One region of the Bradyrhizobium sp. USDA3516 genome, then DNA from elsewhere that is predicted to be linked to it. Evidence: predicted binding sites of a transcription regulator. Region 1 holds the regulator's gene; the other holds the start of a gene.
What was found. The regulator LexA, encoded in region 1, represses DNA repair genes until DNA is damaged. The targets are predictions, from matches to a motif close to TGTTCNNNNTGTGTTCNG.
Positions count from the first base shown of each region.

Region 2: the regulator LexA is predicted to act here: its motif matches at 1,602-1,619, upstream of AC24YW_RS18775 (PA0069 family radical SAM protein).

Region 1 covers NZ_JBYGYN010000006.1:279,718-284,080, forward strand. The annotation lists gene AC24YW_RS20740 (ComEC/Rec2 family competence protein) at 1-137, shown strand, start outside; gene AC24YW_RS20745 (GAF domain-containing protein) at 144-1,085, opposite strand; gene AC24YW_RS20750 (hypothetical protein) at 1,290-1,724, opposite strand; gene lexA (transcriptional repressor LexA) at 2,123-2,824, opposite strand; gene AC24YW_RS20760 (molybdopterin molybdotransferase MoeA) at 3,000-4,208, opposite strand.
Region 2 covers NZ_JBYGYN010000005.1:372,659-377,021, forward strand. The annotation lists gene AC24YW_RS18770 (phosphoketolase family protein) at 1-1,430, opposite strand, end outside; gene AC24YW_RS18775 (PA0069 family radical SAM protein) at 1,641-2,804, shown strand; gene rnhB (ribonuclease HII) at 2,897-3,754, shown strand; gene AC24YW_RS18785 (glycosyltransferase family 39 protein) at 4,000-4,363, shown strand, end outside.

The DNA of each region.
Region 1 (4,363 bases):
CGAGGGGAGCAAGCCGTCCCTGGCTGCCGGCCGGCGCCGGCGAGGGGGATTTCGACGGCAGCCTCGTGCCGAAGGCGGCCGTACCCCGCAACCGGGACGCAACGCCATCGGAGGCCGACTTGCAGGCCGACGATTGACGCGGATCACAAATACCAGGCCAGCACCGCGTCAAGCCTTCCGTTGCCGATGACCGGCAGGGCCACCATTCGGCTCAGCCCGGCTGCGCGGGCTTCGGAGCCGGCGATCGAGCCGTCACTGGTGAGATCGTCGTTGAGCGCGGGCATGCCGACGGCCCAGGCGCCGCCGATGCTGCCTTCCCCCTTGGCGATGGACTGCGCCGCATAGCGTGCGGCGAGGTCGGTCTGCGCGCTGCAATCGCCGGCGCGAAAGACCAGCGCCGAACGGGCCTCGTTCGGGACCCAGATCTCGAAGCGTCGCGCAATCGGCGTTGCCTGCGCGGAGAGGAATGTCAGAACCCAGGTCTGGTCGGTGCCGGTTCGGTAGGGCACGCCGACGCCGAGATTGATCCCGACCTTGGCGGCGTCCTCCCAGCGCAGGAAGCTCTTGGCGTCGTGCAGGTCCTTGATGATCAGCGGCAGGCCCGCCTTCCAGGTGCGTCCGGGCAGGCCGAAGCCGCGCGGAAATCTGGTGTGGCGGGAGTTGAATTCGAACATGTCCGCCGTGCCGTAATAGCCATCGACGAGCCCCATCTCGTGCGAGAGATCAGGATCGTTGTGCCAGAGCTCGATCGCGCCGACATGCGCCTCGTCGTCGCCGCAGAACAGCACCAGCACGGCTTGCAGGAATTCGCCCGCGAACACCGGCACCGCCACGCCGCAGGTGAGGCCGGCCGCAGCGGCCTGATCGGTCCGCTTGAAATAGGAGTTGGCGAATTTCGTGAGGATGACGGGGTGACCACAGGCCCAGGCCTTGCCTGGAAGTCCCTCGTCGTATCCGAAGTGCAGCTCTTCGCTGACGGCCTTGAACGCGGACAGCCCTTCACCGTAGAGGCCGCCGCCGAATTCCAGCCGCATGCGCGTCCGGTCGGGTATCCAGAGTTCAACGACGCGAATAAAGGTCTTCATCGAGCGTGTCCGCCGCCTCGAACCACGACAGCATCGGTCATTTGGCTGCGGAGCGGACGTTCAAAATTCAGGCAGGACGGCCCAAACTTCGTGCGGCGACGGGCTTACCGATCGAATGTCCTGAAACACAAACCCACCGGGCTCGCCGGCCTCGGCCGGCGACGGCAATTTCAATCCCGGGCTCGGCCTTTCGGCCGATGGGCGTCAGCCGATCGGCAGGCGCGTGATCGTGGGCCGCGTGTCGGCGATGATCTGCGGCTTGTGCTCGCGCTCGGGGGCTGGCTGCGTCACCGGCAATTGCAGCACGGTCGCGCGCTGGCCTTCGACGAGCTGCGTCACCAGCACGTACTTGCCGTCGGGGAATTCGATCGCGTCATGATGGCGATCGGGAATGTGCGGGTCGATCTTGCCGAACTTGCCGACGCGGGAGTTCACGGTGCGCGTCCAGATCCAGCGGTTGTCGTAGCGGACGTTGTCGGCGAAAGCGAGCTCCGTCCCCGGCAGCAGACAGACCGCGACGGAGAGATCGGCTTCGGAAGCGAAACCGCGCGTCGAGGTGCCGCGGAAGGTTGTCGTGACGATCGTCTCGCCGACCTCGGCGGGGCGCGTCGCGACGGCATGCAGGCTGTAGTCACACATCGGGTGCTCCTCATGCTGGAATAGCGACCCGCGTCTCTTTCGAGGCGCAGGCCTCTATCAGAGTGGAAGCCTGCAACGCTCTGCTCGGTTATGGGCAAATCTGCGGCTCGCGTCCGCAGCGCGCGATCACATTATCTTTCCCGGATTCAATAGGAACAAACCTCGCGTCCTTGCATTCGGCCGGAGCTATCGGCACGGCCGGCACGACTCTGCCGGCGAAGCAGAAATGGCTGCGGGCCTGCATGGGCGGATGTCGCGCGGCGGATGTCGCGCGGGAAGAGGGCCGGACAGTCGGCGCAGAACCAGAGAAACCGTCCGGCCGGAGCGAACAAGCATCCGCTCCGATGCTGGATCGACGATGCCGATCGAAGCGCGCGAGGCGCTTGAGACTTCCCGTATCAGTACTTCCGGTAAAGCCCGATCAGCTTGCCCTGTATCTTCACGCGGTTCGGCGGAAGAATGCGGACCTCGTAGGCGGCATTGGCGGGCTCGAGCGCGATCGAGGCGCCGCGGCGGCGGAAGCGCTTGAGCGTGGCCTCCTCGTCGTCGATCAATGCCACCACGATGTCGCCGGTATTGGCAGTCTCGTTGCGCTGGATCAGCGCCATGTCGCCGTCGAGGATGCCGGCCTCGACCATCGAATCGCCGCGCACTTCGAGCGCGTAGTGCTCGCCCGAGCCGAGCATGTCCGGCGGTACGCTGATGGTGTGGCTGCGGGTCTGCAGCGCCTCGATCGGCGTGCCGGCGGCGATGCGGCCCATCACGGGCACCGCGACCGGACGCTCGCCCTCGTCCGCGGGCGGGCTGGAGCTCGCGCGCACCTTGCCGAGATTGCCCTCGATGACGCTCGGGGTGAAGCCGCGGCGATTGCCGGCGGCGGCCTGGAGCTCGGGCAGCTTGATCACCTCGATGGCACGGGCACGGTTGGGCAGGCGGCGAATGAAGCCGCGCTCCTCGAGCGCAGTGATCAGGCGATGGATGCCTGATTTCGAGCGCAGGTCGAGCGCATCCTTCATCTCGTCGAAGGACGGCGGCACGCCGCTTTCCTTCAGACGCTCGCTGATGAACCGCAGAAGCTCGTATTGTTTGCGCGTCAACATCTCGACCAAAGTCCCCCGGTTGATGTCGTTCGATTCCGACACGATGAAGTCGGCACTAGGCCGCTACATCCTCGAAACAAATCATGAACGGACACTATATGTTCGATATGTGTTCCGCAACTGCTTAATTTACGGTGAACGCGGCCAAGCTCGCGGAATGCGTGTGGCTCGCAGCTCAGGCCGGGAGCCGCAGCACCTCGCAAGGCGTGCCGGCCTCGGCCTTGGGGGCGAACGGAGCCCGCACGAGAAGTACCTGTGCCGCAGCGAGATTCGCAAGCAGGGAGGAGTCCTGATGGCTGACGGGAAGGGCGACGCGCGTGCCGTCGTCGCGCACCTCCAGCCGCGCACGCAGATAGTCCTCGCGCTGGTCGTTGGCGGCGACATCGCGGCCCAGCACGGCGCGCTCGCGCTGATGATGAATCGCTGAACGGCCCGCGAGAGCGCGAATCAAGGGCACCATGAACAGGAAGGCGCAGACATATGACGACACGGGATTGCCGGGCAGGCCGATCACGCGCATCGGGCCGAGCCTCCCGTGCATCATCGGCTTGCCGGGCCGGATCGCGATCTTCCAGAACGCCATCGCGATGCCTTCGCCCTTGAGCGCCTGCTGGACCAGATCGTGGTCACCGACCGAGGCGCCGCCGGTCGTGATCAGGATGTCGGCGCCGCCCTCGCGCGCGCGGCGGATGCCGGCGGAGGTCGCCTCCAGCGTATCGGCGGCAATTCCGAGGTCGATGGTCTCGGCGCCCTCGCTGCGGGCGAGCGCGTGCAGGGCATAGCCGTTGGAATAGACGATCTGGCCGGGACCAGGCGCGGTGCCCGGCATCACGAGCTCGTCGCCGGTGGCGAGGATCGCGACCCTCGGGCGGCGGACGACGGCGAGATGTGGATGGTTCATTCCGGCGGCGAGGGCGAGATCGCGCTCGGTGAGACGGATTCCCTTGCGCAGCAGCACGTCGCCTTCACGGAAGTCGATGCCTGCAGCGCGGATGTGCCGGCCGAAAATGGCGGCTTCCTTGATCGTGACATGCTTGCCGTCGGCAGCCGTGTCCTCCTGGATCACGACGGCATCGGCGCCGTCGGGAACGACGCCGCCGGTGAAGATCCGCACGGCTTCGCCGGGGCCGACGCGTCCCGCGAACGGCCGACCCGCCGCCACCTCGCCGACGACGGTCAGCCTGGAATCGATCGTCGCGTCGGCCGCGCGCACGGCATAGCCGTCCATCGCCGACATCGCCTCCGGTGGCTGCGTCCGCCGCGCCGCGATGTCGCCGGCGAGCACACGATGATAGGCCTCGTCGAGCGAAACCTTCTCTTCAGCCAGCGGCTCTGCGCCGGCCAGCACCGCGGCGAGCGCGTCAGAAACCGGCATCAGGGCCACGGGCGAACTCCTGCTGAGCACATCAGTCAATGGGCGGCGAGAGTTCTAGCCGAGTGCAGCCGTGAGGCAAAGCAGCACGGGGGATGATCTATCCTGCGTGATCGCGGGGTGGAGGAGGTCAGCTCAACTCCGCCGCGGCATGATGAGAAAGGCGA
Region 2 (4,363 bases), on a different contig from region 1:
AGGTAGCCCTCCAGCCAGCCCTGGCAGAGATGCTCGCTCAGCACTTCCATGACGCGGCCGTCCTGGGCGAGATGCACGTCATAAGGCTCGGTCGGCTCCATCCAGACGCGTTCGGTGGCTTCGAACACGGCATCTAACCGGTTCGATGCCGTCTCGTCCGGGCCCATGATGCGGAAATTGCGCGCGTCCGCGTTCAGGCGAATGACGTCGCGCAGGAATTTGCCGAGCTCGCGCGTCGCTTCCGCCACGACCTCGCCGGGCTGCGGCACGTCGATCGCGAAGCGGCGGAAGTCCGGCAGCTTCAGCTCCTTCTTCAAAAGGCCGCCATTGGCATGCGGATTGGTGCCCATGCGCCTGACGCCTTCGGGCGCGAGCGCCTGAAGCTCGGCCATCAGCGCGCCGTTGCCATCGAACAGCTTTTCCGGCTCGTAACTGCGCATCCAGTCTTCGAGCACCTTGAGATGCGCCGGGTTCTCGCGGCAGCCTGCGACCGGCACTTGATGCGCGCGCCAAAAGCCCTCGACCTTCTTGCCGTCGACCTCTTTCGGGCCGGTCCAGCCCTTCGGGCTGCGCAGCACGATCATCGGCCAGCGCGGCCGCTCGACGCTTTCGCGGCCGTCGCGGGCGTGTTGCTGGATCGAGCGGATGCTGGCGAATGCGACGTCGAGCGCATCGGCCATGGCTTGGTGCATCAATTTGGGATCGTCGCCCGTGACGAACAGCGGCTCGTGGCCGAACCCGCGGAAGAGGTCGCGGATCTCCGCATCTTTCATCCGTCCCAGCACGGTGGGATTTGCGATCTTGTAGCCGTTGAGATGCAGGATCGGCAGCACCGCGCCGTCATGGGCGGGGTTCAGGAACTTGTTCGAGTGCCAGGACGCGGCCAGCGGCCCGGTCTCGGCCTCGCCGTCGCCGACCACGCAGGCGACGATCAAATCCGGATTGTCGAATGCCGCGCCATAGGCGTGCACCAGCGCGTAGCCGAGCTCGCCGCCTTCGTGGATCGAGCCCGGCGTTTCCGGCGCGGCGTGGCTCGGGATACCGCCGGGGAAGGAGAACTGCCGAAACAGCTTGCGCAATCCATCCGCATCGCGGGCGATATCGGGATAGATTTCGCTGTAGCTGCCTTCGAGATAGGTGTTGGCGACCATGCCCGGGCCGCCATGGCCGGGACCGCAGACATAGATCACGCTGACATCGAGCGCGCGGATGACGCGGTTGAGATGGGCGTAGATGAAGTTCAGGCCCGGCGTCGTGCCCCAATGACCCAGCAGACGCGGCTTGATGTGCTCGGGCCGCAGCTTCTCGCGCAGCAGCGGATTGTCGAGCAGGTAGATTTGCCCGACCGAGAGGTAATTGGCGGCGCGCCAATAGCGATCGAGCAGATCGAGGTCGCTGCTCGCTTCGGCCGTTTTTTGTTGGATTGTCATGTTCCTGCCGACCTTCACTTCGCGATCGTCACCAACCCGGTTCCGGGGCGATCGATCCGCCCGCCATGAAACGGGACGGTCGTGACGGCCGTGTTGCGTGAGGTCAAAGGCGGACGCGCGAAGTTTGGGCAGCTCTACTGTGCATGGGGTTGTTTTCACGTTTTTGGTTTGCGTTCTTGATTTGTTCCTATGTCGTGCTATCTTGGCTGCATGAGTCCAGCATCCTCTCATGCTCTCAAGCACCCGCCGGTCACGGCGCCCTCCGAGCCGGCGGGTGCGCCTTCGGATTTCCCCGAGCTGGGCGTCGCCATCGACCGCGCGCGCAGGCGCGGGCGGGGCGCACAATCCAATGCCAGCGGCCGCTACGAGGCCGAGGCGCGCGTCGCGTTCGATGACGGCTGGCAGAGCCTGGACGAACTGCCGCCGTTCAAGACCAGTGTCGCCATCGACACCTCGCGCAAGGTGATCACCCGCAACGATTCCCCCGACATCGGCTTCGACCGCTCGATCAATCCGTATCGCGGCTGCGAGCACGGCTGCGTCTATTGCTTCGCGCGACCGACCCATGCCTATCTCGGCCTGTCGCCCGGGCTCGACTTCGAATCGAAGCTGTTCGCCAAGCCCGACGCGCCCTCGCTGCTCGAGAAGGAGCTTGCGGCGCCCGGCTACGAGCCGCGGATGATCGCGATCGGCACCAATACCGATCCCTACCAGCCGATCGAGCGCGAGCGCAAAATCATGCGCGGCATTTTGGAAGTGCTGGAGCGCACCTCGCATCCGGTCGGCATCGTCACCAAGTCGGCCCTGGTGCTCCGCGACATCGACATTCTCCAGCGGATGGCCAAGCGCAACCTCGCCAAGGTCGCGATCTCGGTCACCTCGCTCGATCCGAAGCTGGCGCGCACCATGGAGCCGCGGGCCTCGACGCCGCCGAAGCGGCTGGAGGCGCTGAAGCAGCTCTCGGAGGCCGGCATTCCCACCACGGTGATGGTCGCGCCAGTGATCCCGGCACTGAACGATTCCGAGATCGAGCGCATCCTCGATGCCGCCGCCCATGCTGGCGTCAAGGAAGCCGCCTATGTGCTGCTGCGGCTGCCGCTGGAAGTGCGCGATCTCTTCCGCGAATGGCTGATGGCGAACTATCCGGACCGCTATCGCCACGTCTTCACCTTGATCCGCGACATGCGCGGCGGGCGCGACTACGACGCCAAATGGGGCGAGCGGATGAAGGGCACCGGACCGATGGCCTGGACCATCGGCCGGCGCTTTGAGATCGCCTGCGAGAGGCTCGGCCTCAACAAGCGGCGCTCCAAGCTGACGACGGATCACTTCGCGCGGCCGAAGCGGAACGGCGACCAGCTCAGCCTGTTCTGAGGGGCGGCGCGGCAGTGCGGCCGGCCTGAATAACGGGAATATCCTGGGTTCCGGGTTGCGCTGCCAAAGCCCCCTGGCGCACGATCCCGGCCATGATTCGGGACAAGTCCGCCAAGACCCCAGCCAAAGACGCGCCGAAGAAGAAGGCCGCGAACAAGGCTGCGCCCGCCAAGGCGGCCAAGATCTCTGCAGCTGACGCTGCGAAGGTTCCTGCCGGCAAGAAGGGCATCATCGCCGTTGCGCCCCCCAGCTTCCGCCGCGAGCGCGCGCTGATCAAGCGCGGCGTCTGGCCGGTCGCGGGCTGCGACGAGGCCGGCCGCGGCCCGCTCGCAGGTCCCGTGGTGGCTGCCGCGGTGATTCTCGATCCCGACCGGATTCCCCGCGGCATCGACGATTCCAAGCGCCTGACCGCCGAGGAGCGCGAAAAGCTGTTCGACAAGATCTGCGCCACCGCGCAGGTCTCGGTCGCCGTTGCCTCGCCGGCGCGAATCGACCGCGACAACATCCTGCGCGCCTCGCTGTGGGCGCTGAAGCGCGCCGTAATGGCCCTGCCGGAGGCGCCCCGCCACGTCTTCGTCGACGGCCGCGACCGGCTCGATACGAATTGCGATTGCGAGGCCGTGATCGGCGGCGACGGCATCGTGCTCTCGATCGCCGCGGCCTCCATCGTCGCCAAGGTCACCCGGGACCGGCTGATGTGCGCGCTGGCGCAGGACTGCCCCGGCTACGGCTTCGAGCAGCACAAGGGCTACGCCGTCCCCGAGCATCTCGATGCGCTCGATCGCCTCGGCCCCTCCATCCACCACCGCAGCTTCTTCGCCCCCGTCGCCGCCGCCCGCGCCAAGCACATGCCCTGGACCGTCGAGCCGGTGCAGGACCTGTTCTCGGTGACCGAGGTCGAGGTGCAGCTGGAGGCGAGCGTCGAGATCGATGCGTCAGTAAATCTCTAGCGATCCTCCTGCAGCTTTCCCATCCGTCACGGCCGGGCTTGACCCGGCCATCCAGGTCTTGCCAGCGGCACGAAGAACGTGGATGCCCGGGCCTTCGCCTCGCCGAAGCGGCTTCGGCCGCGCAGGCGGGACAAGCCGGGCATGACGAGCAAACCGAAGTTGCCACGACGCGCAGCGCCCTTTATCAAAACAGACGTGAGCGAATAGGGCCGGCTGGACGGGTTGGCTGCACCTTCGGACGTTGCATGCGGTTTACCTCCCTGGTCATCGAGCTCATTCGCGCCCGGCCGCGGCTGATCGTTTGGATTGCCGTGCTGCTGCAGGCTTTGATGTGGCTGTTCGTGGCGCTGGTGGTCTACCGCAGCCCGCCCGGCAATCTCGCGACCCTTCTGGCCTTCGGCAGGGAATACCAAGTTGGCACCGATCTCGGCCCGCCGCTTGCGGTCTGGCTCGCCGACATCGCTTATCGCGCCGCCGGCGGCCACATGTTCGGCGTCTATGTGCTCGCCCAGCTCTGCGAGATCGCGACCTTCATCGCGCTCTATCATCTCTCCCGTGCCGTGGTCGGCTCGCAGCAGGCGGTGCTCGCCGTGCTCCTGACCATGACGG